4 regions of the Cronobacter sp. 153480017-3 genome follow, and region 1 is predicted to be linked to each of the others. Evidence: predicted binding sites of a transcription regulator. Region 1 holds the regulator's gene; each other region holds the start of a gene.
What was found. Region 1 encodes PurR, which represses purine synthesis genes. Its sites were predicted from a motif close to CANGCAAACGTTTGCNTG; they were not measured.
Positions count from the first base shown of each region.

Region 2: the regulator PurR is predicted to act here: its motif matches at 4,297-4,314, upstream of ACUW6V_RS16220 (nucleoside-specific channel-forming protein Tsx).
Region 3: the regulator PurR is predicted to act here: its motif matches at 3,775-3,792, upstream of cvpA (colicin V production protein).
Region 4: the regulator PurR is predicted to act here: its motif matches at 2,614-2,631, upstream of tusA (sulfurtransferase TusA).

Region 1 is NZ_JBSEYN010000014.1:33,054-40,754, reverse strand. Features, by position in the region: gene rnt (ribonuclease T) at 57-728, shown strand; gene grxD (monothiol glutaredoxin 4) at 799-1,146, opposite strand; gene ACUW6V_RS20200 (C40 family peptidase) at 1,492-2,310, shown strand; gene ACUW6V_RS20195 (MFS transporter) at 2,379-3,545, opposite strand; gene cydH (cytochrome bd-I oxidase subunit CydH) at 3,808-3,897, opposite strand; gene purR (HTH-type transcriptional repressor PurR) at 4,189-5,214, shown strand; gene punR (DNA-binding transcriptional activator PunR) at 5,232-6,143, opposite strand; gene punC (purine nucleoside transporter PunC) at 6,255-7,430, shown strand.
Region 2 is NZ_JBSEYN010000007.1:143,886-151,586, forward strand. Features, by position in the region: gene yajC (preprotein translocase subunit YajC) at 1-219, shown strand, start outside; gene secD (protein translocase subunit SecD) at 247-2,094, shown strand; gene secF (protein translocase subunit SecF) at 2,105-3,076, shown strand; gene ACUW6V_RS16220 (nucleoside-specific channel-forming protein Tsx) at 3,270-4,148, opposite strand; gene ACUW6V_RS16225 (DUF3251 domain-containing protein) at 4,489-5,049, opposite strand; gene nrdR (transcriptional regulator NrdR) at 5,204-5,653, shown strand; gene ribD (bifunctional diaminohydroxyphosphoribosylaminopyrimidine deaminase/5-amino-6-(5-phosphoribosylamino)uracil reductase RibD) at 5,657-6,760, shown strand; gene ribH (6,7-dimethyl-8-ribityllumazine synthase) at 6,849-7,319, shown strand; gene nusB (transcription antitermination factor NusB) at 7,342-7,701, shown strand, end outside.
Region 3 is NZ_JBSEYN010000006.1:88,180-95,880, forward strand. Features, by position in the region: gene argT (lysine/arginine/ornithine ABC transporter substrate-binding protein ArgT) at 1-717, opposite strand, end outside; gene ACUW6V_RS14360 (UbiX family flavin prenyltransferase) at 994-1,563, opposite strand; gene purF (amidophosphoribosyltransferase) at 1,675-3,192, opposite strand; gene cvpA (colicin V production protein) at 3,232-3,717, opposite strand; gene dedD (cell division protein DedD) at 3,950-4,672, opposite strand; gene folC (bifunctional tetrahydrofolate synthase/dihydrofolate synthase) at 4,662-5,930, opposite strand; gene accD (acetyl-CoA carboxylase, carboxyltransferase subunit beta) at 6,001-6,921, opposite strand; gene ACUW6V_RS14390 (DedA family protein) at 7,072-7,701, opposite strand, start outside.
Region 4 is NZ_JBSEYN010000004.1:162,154-169,854, forward strand. Features, by position in the region: gene ACUW6V_RS11535 (TRAP transporter large permease) at 1-567, opposite strand, end outside; gene ACUW6V_RS11540 (TRAP transporter small permease) at 579-1,088, opposite strand; gene ACUW6V_RS11545 (TRAP transporter substrate-binding protein) at 1,137-2,120, opposite strand; gene tusA (sulfurtransferase TusA) at 2,308-2,553, opposite strand; gene ACUW6V_RS11555 (7-cyano-7-deazaguanine/7-aminomethyl-7-deazaguanine transporter) at 2,759-3,424, shown strand; gene ACUW6V_RS11560 (DcrB family lipoprotein) at 3,498-4,055, shown strand; gene ACUW6V_RS11565 (MFS transporter) at 4,094-5,284, opposite strand; gene ACUW6V_RS11570 (AI-2E family transporter) at 5,432-6,496, shown strand; gene ACUW6V_RS11575 (NlpC/P60 family protein) at 6,501-7,013, opposite strand; gene ACUW6V_RS11580 (glutamine synthetase family protein) at 7,308-7,701, shown strand, end outside.

The DNA.
Region 1 (7,701 bases):
TCGTGAAATTTGCCATAATGCGCTCTGCTTTAATTCCCCAAACTTAAGAGACGCTGATGTCCGATAACGCTCAACTGACCGGTCTGTCCGACCGTTTTCGTGGCTTTTACCCTGTTGTCATCGATGTGGAAACCGCCGGTTTTAACGCCAAAACCGACGCGCTGCTGGAAATCGCCGCCGTGACGCTGAAAATGGATGCTGACGGCTGGCTCACCCCCGATGAAACACTGCATTTTCACGTTGAGCCTTTTGAAGGCGCGATTCTCCAGCCGGAAGCGCTGGCCTTTAACGGTATCGATCCGCACAATCCGCTGCGCGGTGCCGTCAGCGAATATGACGCGCTGCATGCCATTTTTAAAATGGTGCGCAAGGGCATGAAAGAGAGTAACTGCAACCGCGCGATTATGGTGGCGCACAACGCCACGTTCGATCACAGCTTTATGATGGCGGCCGCCGAGCGCGCGTCGCTCAAACGTAATCCGTTCCACCCGTTTGTGACGTTCGACACTGCGGCGTTAAGCGGGCTGGCGCTTGGCCAGACGGTGCTCGCAAAAGCGTGTATCGCGGCGGGCATGCCGTTTGACAGCACCCAGGCGCATTCGGCACTTTACGACACCGAGCAAACCGCCCTGCTGTTTTGCGAAATCGTTAACCGCTGGAAGCGTCTGGGCGGCTGGCCGGTGCCGCCGCTCGCCGCAGAAGACACGACGCCGCAGGACGGCGAATAAGCTAACGCAGCGCAAAAAAAAGCGGCCTCTCAGGGCCGCTTTTTTGTCTGCGCGATAACGCGCGACGGGATTACTCTGCGTCCGGCGTTGCCGAATTATATTTCGCCGCCGTCTCTTTGATAAGCGTCTGCAGTTCGCCGCGCTGATACATTTCGATAACGATATCGCAGCCACCAACCAGTTCGCCATCCACCCACAGCTGCGGGAAGGTCGGCCAGTTAGCGTATTTCGGCAGTTCTGCACGGATATCCGGGTTTTGCAGGATATCGACATACGCAAAACGCTCGCCGCAGGCAGAGAGCGCCTGTACGGCCTGTGCGGAGAAGCCGCAGCTCGGCAGTTTCGGGGAGCCTTTCATGTACAGCAGAATCGGGTTTTCAGCGATCTGGCGTTGAATTTTTTCAAGCGTAGTGCTCATTGTCTTACTTCCTCAAGCGTCATTACGGCGTTAGCTTTACATTGTAGCGGCTCCGGAGCGTCCCGAAAATGCATAATCTTGCGCTTAAGCCCGGTGCCGTGCCGTGGTGAAAGAGAAGCAAATAATAACACTTTTCTGTAAGCTGCCGATATTCTCCTCTGAGAAGGCGCGCTAAAATGCGCGTCGGCGCAGCGGCAACTGGCGAAAAAGAGTGCGCCGGTTAACGAAACTGCGTTCAGAAGACGATTTGCTGCTTAACTTTGGTCATTTTTTTAGATTAGAATCAGCAAGCTCTTAAAATTCATCCGTTGGCATGATTGCCGGCTTTATGCAGGGGAATGCTCAGTGGCGCGCAAAACAAAAATTGCTCTCACGCTCTGTGCTTTATTAATGACTTCATCACTGGCTTTTGCACCGTTCGCGCAGGCGTCGGAGCAGACGCGCGCCTCGAAGGTGCAAAAAGCGCACGCCAGTACGGTGAAAAAGAAAACCAGCACAAAAACCGCCAAGAAAAGTAACAACGCAACGAAAACCAAAACGGCGAAAACCGCCAGCGAGAAGCGAAACAGCACCGCAAAACGCACCAGCAAAACCACCTCTTCCGTCAGTAAAACCGCTTCCCGCAGCCCTTCCACCACTTCTGGCAAACAGGCCAGCAACCGCCTGAGCGCGCAGACCTGTGCCAAAACACGAAAAAATCGCAAAACCAAATGCGTGAATGGGCCGCTCACGATTGCCGACGCACACAAAGCGCGCGTGAAGAAAGCCCAGACCACCGCCATGAACAAGCTGATGAACCAGATAGGCAAGCCGTACCACTGGGGCGGCACGTCGCCGCGTACCGGTTTCGACTGCAGCGGCCTCGTCTGGTATGCCTATAAAGATCTGGTGAAATTCCGCATTCCGCGCACCGCCAATGAAATGTATCACCTGCGCGACGCCGCGCCGGTTAACCGTGGCGAGCTGGAAAGCGGCGACCTGGTATTCTTCCGCACTCAGGGCCGTGGCACCGCCGATCACGTCGGCGTCTATGTCGGTAACGGCAAATTTATTCAGTCACCGCGCAGCGGCCAGGAAATCCAGATAACGTCGCTGAGCGAAGATTACTGGCAGCGTCACTATGTCGGCGCGCGCCGGGTGATGACGCCGCGCACTATTCGTTAATCGATTTATCCTCACAAAAAAACGGAGAAGGTCACCCTTCTCCGTTTTCTTTTATATGGCAGCATGCATTATTCAGCGCTGCACGCCATTTGCGCCTCGCTACGGCTGGAGATCAGCACCAGCAGCAGGCCGAGTGCGGCAATCAGCGCGCCCATCACTGGCACTACGCTATAACCGAAGCCCGCATGGATAACGGCCCCGCCCGCCGCCGCGCCAAGTGCGTTACCGAGATTAAACGCCCCGATATTCACAGATGAGGACAGGCCCGGCGCTTCGCTGGCGACACGCATCACGCGCATCTGCAGCGGCGGCACTACCGCGAAAGTCGCAGCCCCCCATACCACCATGCTCACCGCCGCGCCGATTTCCGTTTTCGCAAGCCACGGAATAGCCGCCATAATGACGATAAGCAGCATCAGGAAGCCTTTCAGCGTGCCGCTCACCGAGCGGTCCGCCAGGCGGCCACCCAGATAGTTGCCGATGGAAAACCCGACGCCAATCAGCACCAGCATGGCGGTGACGAACGCCGCGCTGGCATCAGTGATGTGGTGCAGAACCGGCGCGATATAGGTATAGAGCGTAAACATCGCGCCCGCGCCGAGCACGGTTGTCAACAGCGCGCTCACCACCTGCGGGCGCATCAACACGGCCAGTTCGCTTTTCACATCAGGGCGCTCGCCGCTGCCGCCTTTTGGCAGGGAAAACCAGAGGCTCGCCATCGCCACCACGCCAAGACCGGCCGTCGCCAGAAACGACATTCGCCAGCCGATGGTTTCACCAAGCCAGGTGGCCGCCGGCACGCCGCCGATATTGGCAATGGTCAGGCCCATAAACATCGTCGCGACGGCGCTCGCCTGTTTATGCTTCGGCACGACGCTTGCCGCAACCACCGAGCCGAGGCCGAAGAACGCCCCATGGTTAAGGCTGGTGAGAATACGCGAGGCCATCAGCGTCATATAATCCGGTGCCAGTGCTGACAGCACGTTACCGAGCGTAAAAATCGCCATCAGAAAAATCAGCGCGCTACGCCGTGCGCGGTGCGACAGTAAAAGCGTCATCAGCGGTGCGCCTACCATCACGCCGACCGCGTAGGCGCTAATCAGCATACCGGCGGCCGGAATGGAGACGTTGACGCCGTTCGCTATGACCGGCAACAACCCCATCGGGGAAAACTCGGTCGTGCCAATGCCAAAAGCACCGATAGCCAGTGCCAGTAACGGAAAATTGACTTTCATTCATTGCTCCAGAAATTGTACAACAGCGCCGGGAACGCCCGACGTTACAGCAGGATGCAGAAAAGGATGACACTCTCAATCAGAAAAGATAAGTGACAAAAACAGCAAAATATTATTGCGCAGCTGTTAAGAACACGCGCTAATTGTTATTAGCGAATCTAAAGGGAATAACGGGAAAAAGAAAGAAAACAGCGGGGAATCGGCGCTTAAACGCAAGAAAAGTTTAAGAAAGCGGGAGAACAGGTGCGCTCCCGCCTGTCGCTTAATGCAGAATGGCGGTAAATGCGCCCGCCACAATCAGGCCCAGTACAACCAGCGTCGTGACCAGCGAAAATTTCAGATCGGTACTCATGGTATTCTCCTTAAAGACCCCATAAAAAACAGGTAGTGCGCATTTTTGCATAAACGGGCCGAAAAATCCTGCGACATTTAACCAGATATGCGTTTTCCCTCTTCCCCTTTCGATAAAGATAAGCCAAAATTCGTCGCTACTTTATTCGGTACCGGCCATCGACCCCTCCTCACGAAAAATGTCGCGTTTCCCGGCATGCCGCACTCCCCTCGCGGCAGTCAGGGGTGTGTACAGGCAAACGATTAACCCGTGATTTTGCAGGGCTCAGCCAGGGGTCTGGAGTGATTATTAATGGCAACAATTAAAGACGTCGCGAAGCGAGCCAACGTTTCCACAACAACAGTCTCACATGTGATTAACAAAACCCGTTTTGTGGCGGAAGAGACGCGCAATGCGGTTTGGGCGGCTATCAAAGAATTACACTATTCGCCAAGCGCCGTGGCGCGCAGCCTGAAGGTGAATCACACCAAATCTATCGGGCTGCTGGCGACCAGTAGCGAAGCGCCCTATTTCGCGGAAATTATCGAAGCCGTTGAAAACAGCTGCTTCGCCAAAGGCTATACGCTGATTTTGGGCAACGCGCATAACAATCTGGAAAAGCAGCGCGCGTATCTGTCTATGATGGCGCAAAAGCGCGTCGACGGCCTGCTGGTGATGTGCTCGGAATACCCGCAGCCGCTGCTTTCCACGCTTGAAGAGTACCGTCATATCCCGATGGTGGTGATGGACTGGGGTGAAGCGAAAGCCGATTTTACCGACTCGGTAATCGATAACGCGTTCCAGGGCGGTTACCTCGCCGGGCGTTATCTTATCGAGCGCGGCCATCGTGATATTGGCGTGATTCCGGGGCAGCTTGAGCGTAACACCGGCGTCGGGCGTTTCTCAGGCTTTATGAAAGCGCTGGAAGAAGCGGCCATTAAAGTGCCGGAAAACTGGATTGTGCAGGGCGATTTCGAGCCGGAATCCGGTTACCGCGCCATGCAGCAGATCCTCTCGCAGCCGCAGCGCCCGACTGCCGTGTTCTGCGGCGGCGATATCATGGCGATGGGCGCTATCTGCGCCGCCGATGAAATGGGCCTGCGCGTGCCGCAGGATATTTCAATCATCGGCTACGACAACGTACGCAACGCGCGTTTCTTTAGCCCGGCGCTGACGACTATCCATCAGCCAAAAGAGACGCTCGGCCAGACTGCGTTCAATATGCTGCTCGACCGCATCGTGAATAAGCGCGAAGAGTCGCAGACCATCGAGGTGCATCCGCGCCTGATCGAACGCCGCTCGGTGGCGGACGGCCCGTTCCGCGACTATCGCCGTTAATCCTTCCGGGAGCCGTATTATTGCGGCTCCCGCAGCCACTCCGTGTTCAGCGTTTCACTGTCCCCCAGATAATCGAGCAGCCAGCGCAGCGCGGGCGAGGCGTCGCTTTGCCGCCACGTCAGACAGCAGGCGGCGTCCGGGAACGGGTTTTCCAGCGTCAACGCGCGCCACTCCCCGCTATCGAGCCATGGCTTCGCGAAATGCGTCGGCACCATGCCGATACAGAGCCCCTCGCTGAGCGCATCGGCGGCGCAGTGCCAGTCCGGCACCACCACGCGCCGCTGGTTATCCAGAAGCCAGGTAATGCGCTTGGGCAGCGATCGCGATGTATCTTCCAGCACCAGCGAGGGGTAATCGCGCAGCCTGTCGTCGCTGAGCGCGCCCGCGAGCTGTGCCAGCGGATGATGGTGCGCCACGACGCAACGCCAGCTCAGCATGCCCATATCACGAAACGCGAAGCGCCCGCCGACCGGGATCGCCTGTGTGGCGCCGATGGCAAGTTCCACGCGCCCGTCCGCCAGCGCGTCCCAGACGCCGTTAAAGACTTCCTGTGAAACCTGCAACTCGACATCGGAAAAGTGCCGGTAGAAATCAAGCACCAGCCGCCGGACGCGTTCCGGGCGCACGATATTATCCACCGCGATGGAAAGTTGCCCGCGCCAGCCGTTGGCGATCTGCTGGCACTGCTGACGGGTGATCATCATTTTTTTGATGACAGAACGCCCTTCGCGCAGAAACCAGGCTCCTGCAGGCGTCAGAACCACATCGCGATGGCGGCGCTCGAAGAGCGATACCGCAAGCCACTCCTCAAGCTGACGTACCGTATAGCTGACGGCAGAAGGCACGCGGTGCAGTTCTGCGGCGGCTGCGGTAAAGCTGCCGGTGCGCGCCACGGCGTCCACCACTTCCAGGGAATATTCAGACCACATTATCTGCCTGCAAATTTTTTGAATGGAATGGGCAAATATTAGCGTTTCACAAGCGGAATTGCACTCCGTACACTCCTGGCTCTTTCGCGTAATAAGAAGTGAGTTAATGTGATGCGACCTGATAAAGGATTTCTTTGCTGGCTGGCCGGGCTGAGCGTGCTCGGTTTTCTGGCGACCGACATGTACCTGCCCGCGTTCGCCGTTATTGAAGCGGATCTGCACACAGCCCCTTCGGCTATCAGCGCCTCGCTGAGCCTTTTCCTGGCCGGTTTCGCGCTGGCGCAGCTCGTCTGGGGCCCGCTTTCTGACCGTTTTGGCCGTCGTCCGGTTTTGCTGGCGGGGCTTGGGATTTTCGCGCTTGGCTGCCTTGGCACCGTCTGGGTAGAGAGCGCGGGCGCGCTGCTGGCCCTGCGCTTTATTCAGGCCGTGGGCGTTTGTTCCGCTGCGGTAAGCTGGCAGGCGCTGGTAACCGACCGCTACCCGGCGCAGCAGGCGCGTCGTATCTTCGCGACTATTATGCCGCTGGTGGGGCTTTCTCCGGCCCTGGCACCGCTGCTCGGCAGCTGGATCCTGAATCACTTTTCCTGGCAGGCGATTTTTTTGGTGCTGTTTGCCATTACGGTGGCGCTGATGATTCCGGCCCTGCGTCTGCCCTCCGGCGCGCCTCAGGGCAATAAAGGCGGCGAGCCGCTGAGCTTTATGATGCTGCTGCGCTCGCGCGTCTACAGCGGCAATGTGCTGATTTATGCTGCCTGCTCCGCCAGTTTCTTCGCCTGGCTCACCGGTTCGCCGTTTATTCTGCATGAGATGGGTTACAGCCCGGCGGTAATAGGACTGAGCTACGTGCCGCAAACTATAGCGTTTCTGATTGGCGGCTATGGCTGTCGCAGTGCGCTGCAAAAATGGAATGGCGAAACGCTGCTGCCGTGGCTGCTGGCAGGCTTCGCGCTGAGCGTGCTCGCCACCTGGCTCGTGGGGTTAAGCGACGCCGTTACGCTCACCACACTGCTTATTCCCTTCTGCCTGATGGCGATGGCGAACGGGGCGATTTACCCTATCGTGGTCGCCGCTGCGCTGCTGCCGTTCCCGCAGGCCACCGGACGCGCCGCCGCGCTGCAAAACACGCTCCAGCTTGGACTCTGTTTTGTGGCAAGCCTGGTGGTGTCGTGGCTGGTCGCGACCGCGCTGCTGTCAACCACCAGCGTTATGCTGGCGACAGTGGTGCTGGCGGGCCTCGGCTTTCGGTTGCGTGGTCGTCAACGGTTTACGCAATCATCAGCCGCGTGAAAATATGAAATTTTTGTGATTAGCTTGCTAACGGTCAACAGTTGAATCATCGTAAAGCGAGGCCTATACTGGTTCGCGGCTCTACGATAATTAGCATAAATATTATGTAGTAACGGGAGCTGCTGGCTCCCGTTTTTATTTGGAATGACATTTCTGGCAAGGGTCATCTCCCTTCCTCTGTTCTACGTCGGATATCAGGCTCGCGGACCTTTCCGTGATATTTCTCACATACCGAAAATTGCGACTACGCTGTTTGAAGGTTCTGATCACA
Region 2 (7,701 bases), on a different contig from region 1:
CTGCGTCCGCAGCAGAAGCGTACCAAAGAGCATAAAAACCTGATGAACTCCATCGCCAAAGGGGATGAAGTGCTCACTAACGGTGGTCTGGTGGGTCGCGTGACCAAAGTAGCGGAAAACGGCTACATTGCTATCGCTCTGAACGACACCACCGAAGTGGTTATCAAGCGTGACTTCGTCGCAGCCGTCCTGCCGAAAGGCACCATGAAGGCGCTGTAATTCATTGTTTTCCCAAAGGGAACTGCCGTGTTAAACCGTTATCCTTTGTGGAAGTACCTCATGCTGGTCGCCGTGCTTATCGTCGGCCTGCTTTATGCACTTCCCAACCTGTATGGTGAGGATCCGGCTGTTCAAATCACTGGCGCGCGCGGCGTCGCCGCCAGTGAGCAAACGCTGATCCAGGTCCAGAATACGTTACAAAAAGAAAAAATTTCCGCGAAATCTGTGGCTCTGGAAGAGGGCGCAATTCTTGCGCGCTTTGACTCCACCGATACTCAGCTGCGCGCTCGTGAAGCGCTGATGAGCACGATGGGCGATCAATTCGTCGTCGCGCTTAACCTCGCGCCTGCCACCCCACGCTGGCTTACCGCTATTTCCGCCGAACCGATGAAACTGGGTCTCGACCTGCGCGGCGGCGTTCACTTTCTGATGGAAGTGGATATGGACACCGCGCTTGGCAAGCTCCAGGAACAGAATATGGACAGCCTGCGCAGCGATCTGCGCGAGAAGGGGCTGAGCTGGACGAACGTGCGTAAAGCCGATAACTACGGCGTGACGATTCAGTTCCGTGACAGCGATATCCGTGACGCCGCGGTCTCTTATCTGACGAGCCGCCATCGCGACATGGTTATCTCAAGCCAGGGCGATAACAGCCTGCGCGCAGTGATGTCTGATGAGCGTCTGCGCGAAGCGCGTGAATATGCCGTTCAGCAGAACATTAACATCCTGCGTAACCGCGTGAACCAGCTGGGCGTAGCCGAGCCGCTGGTGCAGCGTCAGGGCGCTGACCGCATCGTGGTTGAGCTGCCGGGTATTCAGGATACCGCTCGCGCGAAAGAAATCCTCGGCGCGACCGCGACCCTGGAATTCCGTCTGGTTAACAGCTCTGTTGACCGTTCAGCCGCCGCGGCAGGCCGTGTTCCAGGCGATTCTGAAGTGAAGATGACCCGTGAAGGCCAGCCGGTTGTGCTGTACAAACGCGTTATCCTGACCGGTGACCATATTACCGATTCCACCTCCGGCGTTGATCAGTACAACATGCCGCAGGTGAATATTTCGCTCGACAGCGCGGGCGGTAATATCATGTCTAATTTCACCAAAGACAACATCCATAAACCGATGGCGACGCTCTTTGTGGAATATAAGGACAGCGGTAAGAAAGACGCCAACGGCCGCAGCATCCTGGTAAAACAGGAAGAAGTGATCAACGTTGCGACGATTCAGGCGCGTCTGGGTCAGAACTTCGTGATTACCGGCATCGACAACCCGAACGAAGCGCGTCAGCTTTCGCTGCTGCTGCGTGCGGGCGCGCTGATTGCGCCGATTCAGATTGTGGAAGAGCGCACCATCGGCCCGACGCTGGGTATGCAGAACATCACTCAGGGTCTGGAAGCATGTCTGGCGGGCCTCGCGGTCTCCATTCTGTTTATGATTCTGTTCTATAAGAAGTTCGGTCTTATCGCCACTACGGCGCTGCTGGCAAACCTGGTGCTTATCGTCGGCATTATGTCGCTGCTGCCGGGTGCGACGCTCACCATGCCGGGTATCGCGGGGATTGTGTTAACCCTTGCGGTCGCGGTGGATGCGAACGTGCTGATAAACGAGCGTATTAAAGAAGAGCTCAGCAACGGCCGTTCAGTGCAGCAGGCGATTGACGAAGGTTACCGTGGGGCGTTCAGCTCGATTTTCGACGCCAACGTCACGACGCTGATTAAGGTCATTATCCTGTACGCAGTGGGGACCGGCGCGATTAAAGGGTTTGCTATCACGACCGGTATCGGCGTGGCGACCTCCATGTTCACCGCTATTGTCGGTACCCGTGCCATTGTGAACCTGTTGTACGGCGGCAAACGCATCAACAAGCTGTCTATCTGAGGAGTGCGTTGTGGCACAGGAATATACTGTTGAACAATTGAACCACGGCCGCAAAGTCTATGACTTTATGCGCTGGGACTACTGGGCCTTCGCCATTTCCGGCCTGCTGCTTGTCGCCTCTATTGTGGTGATGGGCGTACGCGGGTTTAACTGGGGTCTCGATTTTACCGGCGGTACGGTTATCGAGATTGGCCTGGAAAAACCGGCGGATCTGGATGTAATGCGCGAGTCGCTGGTAAAAGCGGGCTTTGAAGAGCCGCTGCTGCAGAACTTCGGCAGCAGCCGCGACATCATGGTTCGTATGCCGCCTGCCCAGGGGGAAACCGGCGGTCAGGCACTCGGCACCAAAGTGGTGAACGTCATTAACCAGGCCACTGGCCAGAACGCGGCGGTAAAACGTATCGAGTTTGTCGGCCCGAGCGTAGGCGCTGACCTCGCTCAGGCGGGCGCGATGGCGCTGCTGGTTGCGCTGCTCTCCATTCTGGTTTACGTCGGGTTCCGCTTTGAGTGGCGTCTGGCGGCTGGTGTGGTTATCGCGCTGGCGCACGACGTCATTATCACCATGGGCGTGCTGTCGCTGTTCCGGATTGAGATTGACCTGACCATCATCGCCTCGCTGATGTCGGTTATTGGTTACTCGCTCAACGACAGCATCGTGGTTTCTGACCGTATTCGTGAGAACTTCCGCAAGATCCGCCGCGGAACGCCTTACGAAATCTTTAACGTGTCACTGACCCAGACGCTGCAAAGGACGTTAATCACATCCGGTACGACGCTTGTCGTGATCCTGATGCTTTATCTGTTCGGCGGCGCGATGCTGCAGGGCTTCTCGCTGACCATGCTTATCGGTGTCTCTATCGGTACGGCGTCGTCCATTTATGTCGCTTCCGCTCTGGCGCTGAAGCTTGGCATGAAGCGTGAACATCTGTTGCAGCAGAAGGTGGAAAAAGAGGGCGCGGATCAACCGTCTCTCCTGCCGTAATCGCGCAGCAACGTGATACGTTAATAAAACCGCAGGTTCAGGCCTGCGGTTTTTTTTCGCCTCGATAAGGGATAAAGAGGGCAGAAGAGGCGGTGTTCGTACATCTGTGGCGGTTAACTCCAGTGCGCGATAATCAACGCCCATAAAAAAGCCAGCAGAGGCTGGCTTTTTCACAGGTTCAGCGGGGTAAGGTTTAGAAGTTGTAACCTACCACTAGGTAACCGCCCCAACCCGTAGTGCGGGTGTTATAGTTAGTGAAGGCTAACTGCGCATCGTCATTCCACTGACCGCCGTTGTGCCAGTAACGCGCGACCACGGAGTAGTGCCAGTGATCGTAATTCAGCGCCAGAATATGGCTGGAGGCGATGGAATCGTTAGTGCGGGATTTCACGCCATTGAGCGCATAACCGCTCTTATCGCCGAGGTCTGAACCCCAGTCAAAGTTGGTGAAACCGATATAGCTCAGGTTGCCGCCCCACAGCTGGGTGATCGGCACGAAGTATTTCACTTTAAAGCGGTAGCCGTCCCACTCGTTCTGGTTTTCTGCACCGTAGTTCTGCCACTGGTATTTGGCATAAACGTTCAGGGAGAGGCTCATCGGCAGGCCAGTGTCGATATCGGTACCAAGACCCATATACCAGGTGCTCTGACGGCCAGAAGCGTTGCGGCCCATATCGTAGATATAGTTATTCGCGAAATACCACTCTTTGAACGGGCCAAACGCCAGGCTGGTGCCGGTCAGCTTATCGATAGAGAAGCGCGGTTCGATCTCCACAAACAGCGGGGAACCGTGGTTCCAGATCCCTTTAGCATCGGAGTTACCACCGAAAAAGACCGGGGCGTCCGCGTAACCGTAGAAATCAAACCAGTCTTTTTTGGCGAACGCTTCATATTCCAGATAGGTATCGTTGCGGATGGTCGGTCCGAAGCGTGTATGGTAGCTGCCCACCACGTTAACGCTCTGGTGCCACCAGTCGGAAACAAACTCACTATTGCTGGTTTCTGCCGCGCCGGCAGTAAAAGAGGTGGAGAGCGCCAGGGCTGCACCGGCAGCTAAAACAATTTTTTTCATAATAGAGCCACTGTTTTCAGGAAATCCCCATTTCTGGGTGGAGTAATGCTTTCGCGCAACGCGGATAAACCGCCGCCGCATAAATTGTGCTGCCTATTATAAGTATCCAGCCTCACAAAAATATGTGGCGTTTCACATTCTTGTCATGTACGTAATCGATTGCGTTCACGTTTGCGTACATCGGAACGCGGATTCTAGCGGCATAAGGGAACTAAGCCAACTCCTGTTACACCATTTTTGCGAAGCGGCAGGGAATAAATGAGGAATTTACGGCGCGAGAAAAGCAAGAAAAGCGAGCGGCGCGAATGTAACAAACTCCGCGCCACAGATGCTGAGGCACTCAGGGCGCGACGACGGCGTCACCGGCGATAAGCGGCTGGATATCATGCACGCGGATAAAGCCCAGTTGCTCTGGCGTGATGTCGGTCAGCGTCAGGTGAATGGAAACATCACTCGGCGCCAGCGTGCTGGCAGGTGCGCTGAACGGCTGGTTCTGCACGTTCACTTCCTGGTAATTGTCGGTTGTACCCTGTAACTTGCCCCATTCGACGGTGCCGGTAAAGGCGGGCAGCGCCTCACTGGATTCGCTCTGGATAAACAGCGTCGCCTGTGTGCCGTTCGCGTCCGCCGTGACGTTGCGTAGCGACATTTTCAGCATACCGAGCTGGCTGCTTAAGCGAGCGGGCGTGTTGGAGCCCGGCAGCAGATAAACACCGCTTTTCGATTTCACATTCAGTGCGTTCTGCTGCGTGATTTTGACAGTCTCCTGCTTGAGCTTCGTCATCTCCTGATTGAGCGTGCTGACATTCTGGTGCATCTGGCGTACTTCGCTCTGCGGGGCGCAGGCGCTTAAGGCCAGTGCGCTGGCGACGATAGACCATTTCAGATAACGTGTTGTCATTGTTCGCTTTTCCTGAAAGAGTGGCGGTCTTTTTATGGTAGAGCGTAACGGGGCATCCGGCATAGCGCCTTTGTCTCAAAAAGGTTGCGTCTTTGTAGTCCCGCCAGTTCAGGGTAAACTGTTGTTCAGTTAACTTTTTCAGTCAGGAAGCGCTATGCATTGCCCGTTCTGTTTCGCCGTTGACACTAAAGTGATCGATTCCCGCCTGGTGGGAGAAGGCTCCTCGGTGCGCCGCCGCCGCCAGTGCCTGGTGTGTAATGAACGTTTCACGACCTTTGAAGTCGCGGAACTGGTCATGCCGCGCGTGGTGAAAAGCAACGACGTGCGCGAGCCTTTTAATGAAGACAAACTGCGCAGCGGCATGCAGAAAGCGCTGGAAAAACGCCCGGTCAGCTCCGATGACGTGGAGATGGCCATCAACCATATCAAATCCCATCTGCGCGCGACCGGCGAGCGCGAGGTGCCGAGCAAACTTATCGGCAATCTGGTGATGGAGCAGCTTAAAAAGCTCGATAAAGTCGCCTATATCCGTTTTGCCTCGGTCTACCGCAGCTTTGAAGATATCCGCGAATTCGGCGAAGAGATCGCCCGCTTACAGGATTAACCGATGTCTGACGAATTTTACATGGCGCGCGCGCTTAAGCTCGCGGGCCAGGGACGTTTTACCACGCATCCGAATCCGCGCGTGGGCTGCGTGATTGTTAAAGATGGCGTAATCGTCGGCGAAGGCTTTCATCTGCGCGCCGGCGAGCCGCATGCCGAAGTGCATGCGCTGCGCATGGCAGGCGACAAGGCGCGCGGTGCTACCGCGTATGTCACGCTTGAACCCTGTAGCCACCACGGACGCACGCCGCCGTGCTGCGATGCGCTGATTAACGCGGGCGTCGCGCGCGTTGTCGCGGCAATGCAGGACCCGAACCCGCAGGTGGCGGGCCGGGGCCTGTACCGTCTTCAGCAGGCGGGCATTGAGGTCAGTCATGGCCTGATGATGAGCGAGGCCGAAGCGCTTAATAAAGGCTTTCTCAAGCGTATGCGCACCGGTTTTCCGTTTATTCAGCTCAAGCTCGGCGCGTCGCTTGACGGCCGCACGGCGATGGCGAGCGGCGAAAGCCAGTGGATAACCTCGCCGCAGGCGCGTCGCGACGTGCAGCGTCTGCGCGCCGAAAGCCATGCTATCCTCACTACCAGCGCCACGGTGCTGGCCGACGATCCGTCAATGACCGTGCGCTGGGATGAGCTCGGCGAAGAGACGCAGGCGGTATATCCACGTGAAAACCTGCGCCAGCCGTTGCGGATCGTGCTCGACCGCCAGAATCAGGTGACGCCCGCGCACAAGATTGTCAATCAGCCCGGCGAGACGTGGCTTGCCCGCGCCTGCCCGGACGACACCGTCTGGCCAGAGGGTGTCGAACAACTGCCGACGCCCGTGCATAACGGCAAGCTCGATCTGGTGTTGCTTATGATGCAGCTCGGCAAACGCCAGGTGAACAGCCTGTGGGTTGAAGCGGGCCCGCAGCTCGCCGGCGCGCTGCTTCAGGCTGGGCTGGTAGATGAGCTGATTGTTTATATGGCGCCGAAACTGCTCGGCAGCGAGGCCCGCGGGCTATTTGCGCTGCCAGGACTTGAGCGGCTCGCCGACGCGCCGCGCCTGGAATTTCGCGACGCCGTTCAGGTCGGCCCCGATTTGCGCCTGCGCCTGACGCTCGCCTGACTGGCGGGATGTAAAACGTAAGCAGTGCGCGAAAGAGTATGATAAAATCCGCCCCCCTGCGGGGGCTACATAACCCTAAGGTAAGAGTATGAACATTATTGAAGCTACCGTTGCTGCCCCGGACGCTCGCGTCGCCATCGCCATTGCGCGTTTCAACAACTTCATCAACGACAGTCTGCTGGAAGGCGCTATCGACGCCCTGAAACGCATTGGTCAGGTAAAAGATGAAAATATCACCGTCGTGTGGGTGCCGGGCGCTTACGAGCTGCCGCTGGCGGCTCAGGCGCTGGCGAAAACCGCAAAATATGACGCGGTGATTGCGCTCGGTACGGTGATTCGCGGCGGCACCGCGCATTTCGAATATGTTGCCGGCGGTGCCAGCAACGGTCTGGCCCACGTGGCGCAGCACAGCGAAATCCCGGTAGCTTTTGGCGTACTCACCACTGAAAGTATTGAACAAGCCATCGAACGCGCTGGCACTAAAGCCGGGAACAAGGGCGCCGAAGCGGCGCTGACCGCGCTTGAAATGATTAATGTCCTGAAGGCTATCCAGGCCTGATTTTTTTTGTAAGGGGAATTCCGTGAAACCTGCTGCTCGTCGCCGCGCCCGTGAGTGTGCCGTCCAGGCGCTTTACTCCTGGCAGTTGTCCCACAATGACATCGCCGATGTTGAATACCAGTTCCTGGCGGAACAGGATGTCAAAGATGTGGACGTGATGTATTTCCGCGAACTGCTTTCCGGGGTGGCGACCAACAGCGGCTATCTCGACGGCCTGATGAAGCCGTACCTGTCCCGTCAGCTCGAAGAGCTGGGCCAGGTGGAGAAAGCGGTGCTGCGCATCGCGCTGTTCGAACTCTCAAAACGTGATGATGTGCCGTACAAAGTGGCCATCAACGAAGCGATTGAGCTGGCGAAAGTCTTCGGTGCTGAAGACAGCCAT
Region 3 (7,701 bases), on a different contig from region 1:
AATCTCGCCGAGCGCTTTGTCGAACGCGGCTTTCAGCTCGGCGTCTTCTTTACGCAGGCCAACGCCGGTACCGTCGCCAAAGTAGTTTTTGTCTTTCACCGATGGGCCGGCAAACGCGTAATCCTTCCCGGCAGGCTGTTTGAGGAAACCTTCGCTGGCGGCCACTTCATCCTGCAGCGCTGCATCGAGACGGCCCGCCGAGAGATCGGAGTAGATCAGATCCTGGTTCTGGTAGGCCACGACATCGACGCCCTTCCCGCGCCATTTTTCATTGGCGTAGGCTTCCTGCGTGGAGCCCTGCAGCACGCCCACATGTTTGCCTTTCAGCGATTCAATGGTCGGCTGAATGGTCGCGCCTTTGGCGGCGATCAGGCGGGAGTCGGCGGCGTAAAGCTTGTCAGAGAAGGCAATCTCTTTCTGACGCTTTTCGGTAATAGAGAGCGAAGAGATAATCGCGTCGATTTTTTTCGCTTTAAGCGACGGGATCAGCGAATCGAAATCGCTGCCAACCCAGGTGCATTTCACCTGCATGCGTTTACACATCTCGTTGCCGAGATCGATATCAAACCCGACAAAATCGCCTTTAGCGTCTTTTGAGGAGAACGGCGCGTAGGTGGCATCCGTACCGATGCGTACCGTCTGGGGGAGCGCGGCGAAAACGCTGGCGCTGGTGGAAAGGCCAAGCAGTAAGGAGAACGCGAGCACCTTCTTCTTCATACATTACCCTCAAGTTTTCTGTTTTATTATCTGTTGCGTTGTGTGTTGCAACCAGACGTTGCACTTCCCATGCCAGCTTTGCGTCGCCGCATACGCCGCCATGATTTGTTAAAAAATGGTTGCAATGAAGTTGTGTGAATGAAGATAGCATTCCGCACAGCAGACGCTGAGCGTGAAATCGCAAAAGGCGGGATTAAATGTCGAGGATATGATCGCGCTTGCAGAATTGCCCCACAATGAGGCACCGCGCTGCGCTTTGCCCCATGTTGGCGCGCATTACGCGCCGGGCCAGCGGGTGAAGAGATCGGCAGGAAGCGTGATATCAAGCTGATCGAGCGCGCGGTTTACCGTCTGGTTAATCACATCATCCAGCGTCTGCGGGCGATGATAAAATGCGGGCATCGGCGGCATGATAATCGCGCCAAGCTCAGCGGCCTGTGTCATCAGACGCAAATGGCCGAGATGCAGCGGCGTTTCCCGCACGCACAGCACCAGCCTGCGACGCTCTTTTAACACCACATCCGCCGCGCGGGTCAGCAGCCCGTCGGTATAGCTGTTCACAATGCCGGAGAGCGTTTTAATCGAACACGGCAGAATAATCATTCCGTCGGTTTTAAACGAGCCGGAAGAAACGCTGGCAGCGATATCGCGCGCGTCGTGATTCACATCAGCCAGCGCCTGAACATCGCGCACGCTCATATCGGTTTCAAGCGACAGCGTCTGACGCGCCGCCTGGCTCATGATGAGATGCGTTTCCACCTCTGCCACCGACTGAAGCGTCTGCAACAGCCGGATGCCATAAATTGCGCCGCTGGCGCCAGAGATGCCGACAATGATTTTTTTCATGGAGTTATCAGGAAAAGGAGCACTGAGCGAGACTTTGCCGCAAGACGCGGCGAGATGCAAACGGGGATTTCGCCCCTCGCGTTGCGCAAGGGGCGACGGCACGGGGAAAGATTAGCCTTCGTTGTGCATCTCTAAGTTTTCGACTTCGTTCTGGCGCATGACCGCTTTGGCGTCGTCGTTACGCAGGGATTCAAGGTATTCCAGGTACTGGTGATCGACATCTTTGGTGACGTAAACGCCGTTAAAGACCGAGCATTCGAACTGCTGAATATCCGGGTTCTCGGCGCGTACGGCTTCGATGAGATCGTCGAGATCCTGGAAAATCAGGCCGTCTGCGCCGATGATCTGGCGGATTTCATCTACTTCGCGGCCGTGAGCGATAAGCTCGTTGGCGCTCGGCATGTCGATACCGTAGACGTTCGGGAAGCGAATTTCCGGCGCGGCGGAGGCCAGATAGACCTTCTTCGCGCCCGCCTCGCGGGCCATCTCGATAATCTGCTCGGACGTGGTGCCGCGCACGATGGAATCATCCACCAGCAGCACGTTTTTATCGCGAAACTCGGCGCGATTAGCGTTCAGTTTGCGGCGCACCGATTTACGGCGCAGATGCTGTCCCGGCATGATGAAGGTACGGCCGACGTAGCGGTTTTTCACAAAACCCTGGCGGTAGGGTTTGTTAAGAATGCGCGCGATTTCAAGGGCGATATCGCAGGAGGTTTCCGGGATCGGGATCACCACGTCGATATCCAGATCTTCCCACTCGCGGGCGATTTTCTCGCCGAGCTTTTTGCCCATTTCCACGCGAGCGCTGTAGACGGAAATCTTGTCGATAAAGGAGTCCGGGCGCGCGAAGTAAACATACTCAAACAGGCACGGGTTGCTGACCGGGTTGTCAGCGCACTGGCGCGTGAAGAGCTGGCCTTTTTCGCTGATATACACCGCTTCGCCAGGCGCTACGTCGCGCAGGAACTCAAAGCCCAGCGTATCGAGCGCCACGCTCTCGGACGCCACCATGTACTCGGCGCGGCCGTTACCGGCGTCGCGTTTGCCAAGCACCAGCGGGCGAATGCCGTTAGGGTCGCGAAACGCTACCATGCCGTGGCCGATGATCATCGCCACACACGCGTATGCGCCGCGGATCAGGCGGTTCATCGCCGCGATGGCCGCGAAAATGTTGTCCGCTTCCAGCGGGTAGTGACGGAAGTTATCCAGCTCGCTGGCGAAAATATTGAGCAGGATTTCAGAATCTGAGGTGGTGTTGATATGACGGCGCTTCTCTTCAAAGAGCATTTTGCGCAGTTCATGGGCGTTCGTCAGGTTGCCATTATGGGCAAGCGTAATACCGTAGGGCGAGTTCACATAGAACGGCTGGGCTTCGGAGGCGCTGGAGCTGCCTGCCGTCGGGTAGCGTACATGGCCGATACCCATATTGCCCTGCAGACGCTGCATGTGGCGGGCTTCGAATACATCATTCACCAGGCCGTTCGCTTTACGCAGACGGAAGCAATTATTCGCATCGATGGTGATGATGCCTGCGGCATCCTGCCCGCGGTGCTGAAGCACCGTTAACGCGTCATAAATCGACTGGTTGACCGGCATAACACCGGCGATCCCGACAATACCGCACATGTTGTCTTTTCCTCAATTCAAAGACCGCCCCCGGCACGATTACCGGGGCAGGAAACTTGACGAGCTTTGCAGATAGTCAAAGAACCATCTGATGATGAAACTGAACTGCGGGATGAGCTGCGACTTTTGCCAGTCCTCGCTTTTGGACAGGCCCGTGAAGGTATCAAGAAAGAACAGAATGGCGGCGACAATCAGCACGCCCCGCAAGGCGCCGAAACAGATCCCCAACACCCTGTCTGTACCCGACAGGCCGGTTTTCTCCACCAGCGCGCCAATCACATAGTTGACTATCGCACCGACGATAAGCGTCGCGATAAACAGCACCGCGATAGCAATCCCATTACGTACCAGTTCGTCTTCAAAGCCGGTGAACCAGACTGCCAGGTAAGTGTAGTAATGACTGGCGACAAAGAAAGCACAGCCCCAGGTGACCAGCGACAGCGCCTCTCTCACGAAGCCGCGGATGAGGCTGACCAGACACGAGAAACCCACTACTGCAATGATGGCGTAATCTATCCAGACCATGAATGTGTCCCACGATAAAACGCCCTGACATCCGGTTCGGGGCGCATTCTAACAGAAAAAGAAAACGTTTGCGTAGGGATTTCCTTTCCACGCGTTAATAAAAAATGGCGTTGAAAAAATCTTCAACGCCATCCGTCCGTTACGCCCGCGGGCGGCAAAAAAGCGCCGTAAGCGGGCCGTCTGTGGCGCGATGCGGTTTCTCGATGCGCCTTTAAAAAAGACGCCAGACCGCTTAATTCACGCTGTAATTCATTATTACGCCGTTAAGCCCTGACAGGCTGTTCAGCTCGCCAAGCGACGATTTTAACTTATCCTTCGACGCCTCCGGCCCTACCAGAATGCGGGTGATTTTCCCTTGCACCGGCGTGGACGGCGACGTATACGCCCGATAACCCGCCGAGCGCAGTTTGCCGACGATTTCATTGACTTTATCGGCGTTTTTCAGCGCACCGAGCTGCACGACATACGCCTTGCCCGCAGGCGGCGTTTGCGGTTTCTCCGGCGGCGCGGTTTTCGCAGGCGCGGGCGCTTCGGCCTCGCTCACCATCGCAAGCTGCTCGTCGGTTTTATCGCGTTGCGGCTTGCTCTGGGGCTTATCGGCAGTCCGTGTTTTCGCAGGCTCCGTCGCTTTAGGCTTCGCAGGCGTCACCGGCACTTCATCCAGATCCGCGCCGGTATCGGCAGGCAGTCGCGTGGTGTCTATCGACGTCGCCGCCGCGTTACCGGCTCTTACCTCTTCCGCCGCGCCTTCCGGCGGCTGAGACGGCAGCGCCTGCGTCGCGGCCGGCAGCATATCCGGCTCGTCGCGATCGCCAGGTTTCGGCACCAGCGGGATCGCCGCGAACTCATCCTGATAATGTTTTTTCTGGCCGTCCAGCAGCCCTGGCAGCACGATAACGCCCAGCGCCACCAGCACAATTGTGCCGACTAATCGGTTCTGAAACTTACTCGCCACCTCGTCTCCCCGCGTCCATCTCTTCCATTACCGCTGCGACGGTATGAAACGACCCGCATACCAGCACCGTATCGGCGGGCTGCGCGTCGGCCAGCGCCGCGTGCCAGGCCTGCGCCACGCTATCAAAGACAGCGCTGGCCTGCAGATGTTCCGCAAGCTCTTCGGCGCGGGCGCCGCGCGGCCCGTCCAGAGGGGCACAATACCAGCTATCCACGACCCTCTCCAGACAGGCGAGCGTTCCGGCGATATCTTTATCATGCAGCATGCCGATAACGGCCAGCACGCGCCCGGCGGATGGCGACTGCGCGAGCCGCTGCGCCAGATAGCCCGCCGCGTGCGGATTATGGGCCACATCCAGAATGATGCGCGGGGCCTCGCTCACAATCTGGAAACGCCCCGGCAGCGCGGCGCGCGCGATGCCGTCGCGGTAAGCCTGCTCGCTAATCGCAAGACCGCTTGCGCGAAGCGCGGCGAGCGCAGTCGCCGCGTTAGGCTGCGGCACCTGCGGCAGCGGAAGATGAATCAGTTCGCCGTCGCCATCACTAAAGCGCCAGCCGTCGCGTTCCGCCTCATAGCGCCAGGCGTCGTTCACACAAAGCAGCCGTGCGCCCTTCTCCTGCGCCACCTGCGCGATGGTGTGCGGCATATCCGTCTCGCCCACGACCGCCGGTTTGCCCGCGCGGAAAATACCGGCTTTCTCGCGCCCGATGCTTTCACGATCCGGACCCAGCCAGTCGGTATGATCGAGCGCGATGCTGGTGATGACCGCCACATCGCAATCCACCAGGTTGGTGGCGTCCAGACGCCCGCCGAGCCCGACTTCGAGGATAACGACATCCAGCTGCGCCTGCTTAAAGAGCCACAGCGCGGACAGCGTGCCATACTCAAAGTACGTGAGGGACGTTTCACCACGCACGGCTTCAATCTCCGCAAAGGCGGCGGTATGCTGGCTTTCGGCAAGCTCCTCGCCCTGCACGCGCACGCGCTCGGTGTAGCGCACCAGGTGCGGCGAGCTGTAGACGCCCACGCGATAGCCTGCCGCCATCAGCACCGCTTCGAGCGTGCGGCAGGTGGTGCCTTTGCCATTAGTGCCCGCGACGGTAAAGACAAACGGCGCGGGTTTCGCCACATCAAGCAATGCCGCCACGCGCGAGACGCGCTCAAGGCCCATGTCGATGGTTTTACCGTGCAGGTTTTCCAGATAAGAAAGCCACGTGGCCAGAGGCGACGTGGCTTGGGGAAGGTGTTGCTTTTCCATGATGCCCGTATCCTGGTTACGGTTCATAAACAAGAAGGGCAGTGCCTTATGGCCCTGCCCTTCATGACTATCAGGCCTCGTGATCCTGGTCCGGTACCGGCGGCACGACCACCGCTTCACGCGGCGCGTCCGGGCTTGGTGCCGGAAGGTTCATCAGCTTCGCCAGAATGCTGGCAAGCTTGAGGCGCAGCTCCGGGCGACGCACGATCATATCGATAGCGCCTTTTTCGATCAGGAACTCACTGCGCTGGAAGCCAGCAGGCAGTTTTTCGCGCACGGTCTGCTCGATAACGCGCGGGCCGGCGAAGCCAATCAGCGCTTTCGGCTCGGCGATATTGAGATCGCCAAGCATCGCGAAGCTCGCGGAAACGCCGCCCATGGTCGGGTCGGTCAGCACGGAGATGTACGGCAGTCCACGCTCCTGCATTTTCGCAAGCGCCGCGGAGGTTTTCGCCATCTGCATCAGCGACATCAGCGCTTCCTGCATTCGCGCGCCGCCGGAGGCGGAGAAGCAGATAAGCGGGCAGTTGTCTTCCAGCGCCTGCTCAACCGCACGCACGAAACGCGCGCCCACGACGGAACCCATTGAGCCGCCCATAAAGGCGAACTCGAACGCCGCCGCAACAACCGGCATACCGTGCAGGGTGCCTTTCATCACCACCAGCGCGTCTTTCTCGCCGGTTTCCTTCTGGGCGGTGGCCAGACGATCCTTGTATTTTTTGGAATCACGGAACTTCAGCACATCTTTCGGCTCAAGCTCACTGCCCAGTTCCACCAGCGACCCTTCGTCTAACAGGCTGTGCAGACGGTCGCGCGCCGCCATGCGCATGTGGTGATCGCATTTCGGGCAAACCTCAAGGTTACGCTCCAGTTCGGCGCGGTAGAGTACCTGGCCGCAGCTGTCGCACTTGGTCCACACCCCTTCCGGGATGTTTGCCCTGCGAGTGGGAGTAATATTGCTTTTATTGAGAATTCGTTCAATCCAGCTCATTGATAACCTTTCTGCCTGAACCTGGTCGATGCCAGTTTTTCTGTGGGGGCGCATAATGCCATTATTGCCTTCCACAGACCATAAATGGTGCTCATTAAACCATAACGGCCCGCAACTTTGGATAAAAAAGTGGTCGAACCGCCAGAGGGCTTATTTTGTCTGGCGCGCCGCGGCGCGTTTGTGACGCACCACTTCATATACGCCCGGCAATACCGAGAAGACGATAATAGCGACGATCAGCAACTTCAGATTGTCCTGAATAAACGGCATCGCGCCAAAGAAGTAGCCCGCGTAGGTAAACAGCAGAACCCACAACAGCGCGCCCACCACGTTATACAGGGCAAAATGACGATAGGACATATGCCCCATCCCGGCGACGAACGGCGCGAAAGTGCGCACGATCGGCACGAAGCGGGCGAGGATAATCGTTTTACCGCCGTGACGCTCATAAAACGCATGCGTTTTATCAAGATAGCTCTGACGGAAGATTTTTGAATCCGGGTTGCTGAAAAGCCGCGCGCCAAAGAGTCGGCCTATAGTGTAGTTCACCGCGTCGCCGAGTATCGCCGCGATAACCATTAAAAGCGCCATCAGGTGCACATTGAGATCGTTGGACGGCAGCGAAGAGAGCGCGCCCGCCACAAACAGCAGCGAATCACCTGGCAGAAACGGCGTCACGACAAGCCCCGTTTCGCAGAACAGGATCAGGAACAGGATCGCGTATACCCAGATCCCGTACTGCGCCACCAGCTCCGCCAGATGCACGTCGATATGTAAAAT
Region 4 (7,701 bases), on a different contig from region 1:
GAGCACCATCAGGCTCAGCCCCAGCAGCAGCCCCGGCAACACGCCCGCGATAAACAGCGTCGCGATAGACACGGTGCCGCCCGCCGCCAGCGAATAGATAACCGAGTTATGGCTGGGCGGAATAAGAATCGCCTGCACCGAGCCGCTCGCCGTGACCGCCGCGGCGTATTCGCGCGGGTAGCCTTTCTTTTCCATCTCCGGGATCATCACGCTGCCGATAGATGCGGTATCCGCCACCGACGAGCCGGAAATCGCGCCGAAAAACGTCGAGGCGACAATATTTACCAGCGACAGCCCGCCGCGGATAAACCCCACAAACAGATAGGCGAAGTTCACCAGCCGTCGGGCGATGCCGCCTTCGGCCATAATCGCGCCCGCCAGGATAAAAAACGGGATCGCCAGCAGCGTGAATTTGTTAACGCCGCTGGTTATCTGGATCATCAGCGCCTCCAGCGGCAGATCTATCCAGAGCGCGCCCACGATGGCGCTCAGGCCCACCGCGAAAGCGACCGGCATCCCGAGCGCCAGCAGCGCCGCCAGCGTGGCCAGTAAGATAAATGCGTCCATAACGTTCCCCGCTAGCTATGGTTGCCAATGAGCACGACCGGGCGGTTCTCCTGAGAACCCCACAGCAGCCGCTCGATGACGAACAGAATCATCACCGCCGAGCCGATGGGCAGCGGCAGATAACTTTCTCCTGATGTAAGCACCGGAAATTCCGCGACGGGCTGTTCCCACAGCTCCATACACAACAGGGCGCTGTAGTAAAACATCACCACGGAAATGATGAGCATCAGCAGATCGACCACGCGCGCGCAGACCCGCTGCGCGAACGGCGGCAGGCGATCGGTCAGCATGTTCACCGCAATATGCGAGCCTGCGCGGTAGCCCACCGCCGCGCCGATAAAGGTAAACGTCACCATACAGATAATGGCGACCGGCTCAGGCCAGGACTCACCCCGGTTGAGCACGTAACGCGAGAAAATCCCTATCGGGATCACGACCGTCATGATCAACAGCGCGAACCCGGCCACCATCATGGCGAGCAGGTACAGGCGATCCATCCAGATCAGAAAGAATCGGGACATAAACACTCCGCAGCGGATGAGGTGCCGGGGCCAGCCCGGCGTTAGACGTTATTTGACGTCGGCGATGGCTTTCATCAGATCCTGATGCTTCGCGCCATACTGGTCGCGCACCGGCGCGGTCGCGTTAACGAAAAACGCTTTATCGATGTCGTGGAACTGCACGCCGCCCGCTTTCATTTTGTCGAGCGCCTGTTTGTTATAGGCATTCCACAGCTCGCGCTGTTCCATTTGCGCCTCGCGGGCGAGCGTCAGGATTTTCTGTTGCTGCTCAGGTTTTAGCTTGTCCCATTTCACTTTCGAGTAGAGCAGCATTTCGGGGATGATGAAGTGGCCGCTCAGGGTGTAGTGCTTCGCGACCGGCAGGTAGTTGTGCGCGATATAGGTCGGCGGGTTATTTTCCGCGCCGTCGATAACGCCGGTTTGCAGGCCGCTGTAAACTTCGCTCACGCCCATCGCCACCGCATTCGCGCCCATCGCTTTCAGCGTGCCGATGGCGACCGGGCTACCCTGTACGCGGATTTTCATGCCCTTGAGATCGTCCGGCTTCACGACCGGATTTTTGGTGATCAAATTGCGGGTGCCGGAGTCCATCCAGCCTAAAAAGACCAGCCGCGATTTCGGGTTGCTGGTGAGTTTATCGCCGATTTGTTTGCCGATATCGCCATCGATGACCTTGTGCATATGGTCTTCGTCACGAAACACGTAAGGCAGTGTAAAAACCTCGATCTCCGGCAAAATCGCGGCAACCGGTGCCATTGAAACGCGGATCATGTCGATTGCGCCCATCTGCGCCTGCTCTATCATCTGCTTTTCATCGCCCAGCACGCCGCCCGGAAACGTTTTAATTTCCAGATCGCCGTTGGTTTGTTGTTTTAACTTTTCACCCATGTTTTGCACGGCGACAACGTTCGGGTAGCCCTGCGGGTGAACATCGGCCGCTTTAATCACTTGCGCATGGAGAGCGGGCGCCAACAGCAGTGACGCGGTGGAGAGGCAAAGACCGGCCAGCGCCGGGATAAATCGCTTTTTCATCGGGTCGCTCCAGAGGATAAGGACAGGCTAGTTATAAAACGGTGTTTTGATTTGTCGGTTATAAACTAGACGACGTCCTGTAAAGGCAGGGTGAAGCGCCTCACAAAAGCAACAACTTTGAAACAAAGGTTTAAAAAGAATGTGACGTGAGTTCAGAAAGCCGCATGCGCGCGGCTTACGGCAGGAATTATTGATTTTTACGCAGCAGATAACGATACGGCAGCGTTTCAGTTTGCGAGGCTACCAGCTCGTGTTCCATAAAGCGGCAGAATCCAGGAATATCGCGCGTCGTCGCCGGATCATCGGCCACGATCAGCAGCGTTTCGCCGGGCTGCATATTACGCACGGTTTTACGCACCATCATTACCGGCTCAGGGCAGCGCAGCCCGAGGGCGTCCAGGGTGTGGTCAGGGTTGGCGAACAGATCGGTCATGCTTGTCTCGGCGTTGTCAAAAACCGCCTTAGTTTACCCCCCGTTTTTTGTGACGCAACTCATGTGAACGATTGCGTTAAAATTAACCATTGCATTGGCGAGACAAAGCAGTATTATGCGGCGGCTTTTGCGCAAACGCGCTGCGTCTGCCTTAGCATGAAGATGAACTGGGTTCCCTCACCCCAACTAACAAAAAGGTCACAATATGACGCCCTTTACTCCTGGTCAGCGCCGCAACGCGCTCGTCTGGCTTTCGTTGTTTCATTTGCTGGTGATCACCTCCAGCAACTATCTGGTGCAGCTGCCCGTCTCCATTTTTGGTTTTCATACCACCTGGGGCGCGTTTAGCTTTCCGTTTATTTTCCTTGCCACCGATCTGACCGTGCGCATTTTTGGCGCGCCGCTGGCTCGTCGCATTATTTTCGCCGTGATGGTGCCTGCGCTGCTGGTCTCCTACGTGATCTCCTCGCTGTTTTATATGGGGAGCTGGCAAGGGTTTGGCGCGCTGTCGCACTTCAATCTGTTCGTCGCGCGCATCGCGACCGCCAGCTTTATGGCCTATGCGCTCGGGCAGATCCTCGACGTGCATGTGTTTAACCGCCTGCGCCAAAGCCCGCGCTGGTGGCTGGCGCCGGGCGCGTCGCTGCTGCTCGGCAACGTCAGCGATACGCTGTCGTTCTTCTTTATCGCCTTCTGGCGCAGCCCGGACCCGTTCATGGCCGAACACTGGATGGAAATCGCGCTGGTGGACTACACCTTCAAGGTGCTTATCAGCCTGGTGTTCTTCCTGCCGATGTACGGCGTGCTGCTGAATATGCTGTTGAAAAAGCTGGCGGATAAATCCGATTTCCACGTGCTGCAGCGCGGTTAAAGGTTCACGGAATTTCTTGTGTTAAGATGCAGGGATGGGTCGTGTTGACCGTCTCTTGTAAAGGAATAAGCGAATGCGCAATCTGGTGAAATATGTCGGTATTGGCCTGCTGGTGATGGGGCTTGCCGCCTGCGATAACAAAGACAGCAACGCGCCGGCCAGCGCCGGTGCCTCACAGAGCGAAGCCTCCGGCCAGCCGGTCAGCCTGCTGGACGGTAAACTGAGCTTCTCCCTGCCGTCGGATATGACCGATCAGAGCGGTAAAGTAGGCACCCAGGCGAACAATATGCACGTCTACTCTGACCAGACCGGCCAGAAAGCCGTGATCGTTATCGTCGGCGAGAAAAGCCAGGAATCGCTGGAAGTGCTGGCGAAGCGTCTGGAAGATCAGCAGCGCGCCCGCGACCCGCAACTGCAGGTCGTGACCAATAAAGCGATTGAAATCAAAGGCCAGAAGATGCAGCAGCTCGACACCGTCATCTCTGCCAAAGGCCAGACCGCTTACTCATCCGTGGTGCTGGGCAATGTCGATGACAAACTGCTGACCCTGCAAATCACGCTGCCTGCCGATAACCAGCAGCAGGCGCAGAGCACCGCAGAGAACATCATCAACACCATCGTGGTGAAGTAATCCGCAGTAAAAATGACGCTTAAAACGCGGCCTGCCCTTTACGGGGCGGGCCGTTTTTTTAGCTGTACGCTCAAGAGAATGGCGAGCAGCACCAGCCCCGCCGCCGCCAGATAGATCGCCGGTACGCCCGCCCAGGCCATCAGCACGCCCGCCGCCGGGCCGGTTATCCCGAGCGACAGATCCATAAACAGCGTATAGGTGGCGAGCGCCGCGCCCTGATTACTCTGGGGCACCGCTTTCACCGCCACGACGCCAAGCGCCGGGAAAACCAGCGAGAACCCTGCGCCTGCGAGAAACGTCCCCGCTTTCGCCATCCATGGCTCCACCGCCAGCCCAACCATCAGCAACCCGACCGTTTCCACCACGCCGCAGATAAGCGTCACGTTAATGCCGCCCAGCCGGTTAATCGCGTTAGGGAATAACAAGCGTGTGCCGACAAACGCGCCGCTGAACAGCGTCAGGGCGAACGCCGCGCCGTCCCAGCCCTTCGCCTGATAGAATAGCGTAATAAACGTGGCGATCACCCCGAAACCAGAAGTGGTGAGCGCCAGCGCCATGCCGAACGGCCAGACCTTGCCGAGCACCGCGCGAAACGGCAGCGGTTTACCCTTGCTCGCCTTCACGGCCGGGCGCGGCAGCGCTAACACAATGCCAAGCAGCGCAACGCCCATAATGACGCCCGCCACCAGCGGCAGGCCGCCCTGGCGGTACAGCAGGGCACCGAGCGGCGCGCCCACGGCCATCGCGCCGTAGGTGACCACGCCGTTCCAGGAGATCACTTTACCGATGTGCGTCGAGCCGACCACGCCGACGCCCCAGAGCGTCGAGCCGGTTCCCGCGCAGCTTTGCCCAAAGCCCAGCACCACGCGCCCGAGACACAATAGCGCCAGCGACACCAGCGGCGCGCCGGCCCCCCACCACGCCAGAAAATAGCTCGCGCCGCTCAGCAGACAGCCGGACATCCCGACGATCACCACGGTTTTCGGCCCCCAGAGATCGGCATAACGCCCCGCATGAGGACGGCTTATCAGCGTGGCGATATACTGAAGGCTGATAACCAGCCCCGCCCAGAACGGGCTAAACCCCATCACATCATGGACATAGCCCGGCAGTACCGCGAGCGGCAGGCCGATGGTCAGAAAGGTAGCGAAATTGAAGATAACGATGGAGACGATTTTCAGGTTCAGCCGTAAGCCGCTTAATGCGGGTTCGGCGCTTACATCCGGCATGACATTTCACTTTTTTGGCAACAGCGGTAGCGTCAGTATAAACCTGAAATTTCCTTCAACGGAAACGCCCGCGTTTCAGACTTCCTCCCTGCGGCGCAATGCCCATTGCACACTACACTAAGAAAGCCCTCATCAAAGGAATTGGTTATGATTGGTCCACAACGACCCCAACCCCAACAAGATAAAGTCGGCCTGCATATGCTGCAAAAGCTGGCGGCGCTGGTGATTATTCTGGCCGGTATTCACGCCGCCGCGGATATGATTGTTCCGCTTCTGCTGGCGCTGTTTCTGGCGATTGTGCTCAACCCGCTGGTGACCTGGTTTATGCGCCGCGGTTTTCGCCGCCCTGTCGCGATTACTATCGTCGTGTTTGTGATGCTGATAGGCCTGACGCTTCTGCTGGGCGTGCTGGCGGCGTCGTTTAATGAATTTGTCGCGTTAATGCCGAAATATAATAAGGAACTGACGCGAAAACTGCTGCATCTTCAGGAAATGGTGCCGTTTATGCACCTGCATCTTTCGCCGGAGCGTATGCTGCAACGCATGGATTCCGACAAGATGATGACCTTCGCCACGACGCTGATGACGCAACTCTCCGGCGCGATGGCTAGCGTCGTGCTGCTGGTGATGACCGTCGTTTTTATGCTGTTCGAAGTGCGCCACGTGCCTTATAAGCTGCGCTTTGCGCTCTCAAATCCGCAACTGCATATCGCCGGGCTGCACCGCGCGTTAAAAGGCGTCAGCCACTATCTGGCGCTGAAAACGCTCATCAGCCTGTGGACCGGCGTGATCATCTGGCTCGGCCTGACGCTGCTCGATATCCAGTTCGCGCTGATGTGGGGCGTGCTCGGGTTTCTGCTCAACTACATTCCCAATATCGGCGCGGTGCTCTCGGCAATCCCGCCCATGATTCAGGCACTGCTGTTTAATGGCGTGTATGAGGTGGTGATGGTGGGGGTGCTGTTCTCGCTGGTGCATATGATTCTGGGCAATATCGTCGAGCCGCGCATGATGGGCCACCGCCTCGGGATGTCCACGATGGTGGTGTTCCTCTCGCTGCTGTTCTGGGGGTGGTTACTTGGGCCGGTCGGCATGCTGTTGTCGGTGCCGCTCACCAGCGTCTGTAAGATCTGGATGGAAACCACGCACGGCGGCAGTAAGCTCGCCGTGCTGCTTGGCCCGGGCCGTCCGAAAACCCGGCTGCCGGGGTAGGCCATTACACTACGCGGCGCGCGGCGAGATAACGCGCGCGCCAGTATTCGTTAGTGAGGCTGGAGATGGTCACGCCTTTCTCTTTCGAGGCGTGAATAAACTGATTATCGCCGATATACACTCCCACATGGCGCTGTTGCGGGCCGGTACTGAAAAACACCAGATCGCCCGGTTGCAGCGCCGTTTTTCTTACCGCTGTGCCCTTTTTAAGTTGCTGCAAGGTGGTGCGCGGCAGCGACACGCTCACCGATTCGGCAAACAGATGCTGCATCAGCGCCGAGCAATCAACGCCGTGGCGCGTCGTACCGCCAAAGTGATAGCGGGTGCCTTTCCAGCTGATATAGCGATTTAACAGCGCGCGTTTAAGCAGCGGGTGCGGCGGTGCCGTCTCTGTGAGGTGCCAGGAATAGTCATTATCAGCATCATGATAATGCCAGGACGCAGGCAGTACGGCGCTGAACGCCGGCGCTGCAAGCAGTGAGGTACAATAAAAAAGTATCATTAATAAAAAACGCATCGCGATCGTTACCGTATCGTGTTGTTGCTCCTTACCCGGTCAGGAAGTGCGCTCCGTATGTGCTTCCTCTGACAGGCCGCAACGTTAACGACTGGCGATAAAACAGACTATCGACTCTCACTACATTCGTTTGTTACTCCTCTTTCATTGACCGTCATAACCCCTTCATCCCACACCGAATAAACGCCATTTTTATACGCCAGCCCTTTCTTTTTACGGGATTTTTACTCCGCTGCACGCTGGAAAGCGCTAGCCTTTGACCATCGCCCGAGCGGCCCACAAGAAGCGTGACCTATGTTCTCCTTTGCACTCACTCCCTGGTTTAAAACCCCGAGCCCGACCGCAGCGCCTTCTGGTCAGGAACCGATTATGTTTTCTACACTGCTGAATACCTGGATGCTGGCGGGCACGCCGCAGGGCGCACTTATGTCCTTTCGCCAGGAAGCCGATGCTTACCTGCGGGAATATCCGCATACCCGCCATGTCGATATTTATCTGCACGATCTGAACGGCTGTCGGCGCGGCAAGCGCATCAGCGCTGAGAGCCTGCGCTCGCTCGCCCAGGGCTGCTATTTTCCGCTGTCGGTCTACGCCATGGATATGGAAGGGCATGTCGTTGAAAGCGCCCTCGCGCAGCGCGAGCCGGACAGGCTCTGCCTGCCGGTCAGCGGCACGCTGCGCCCTTGTG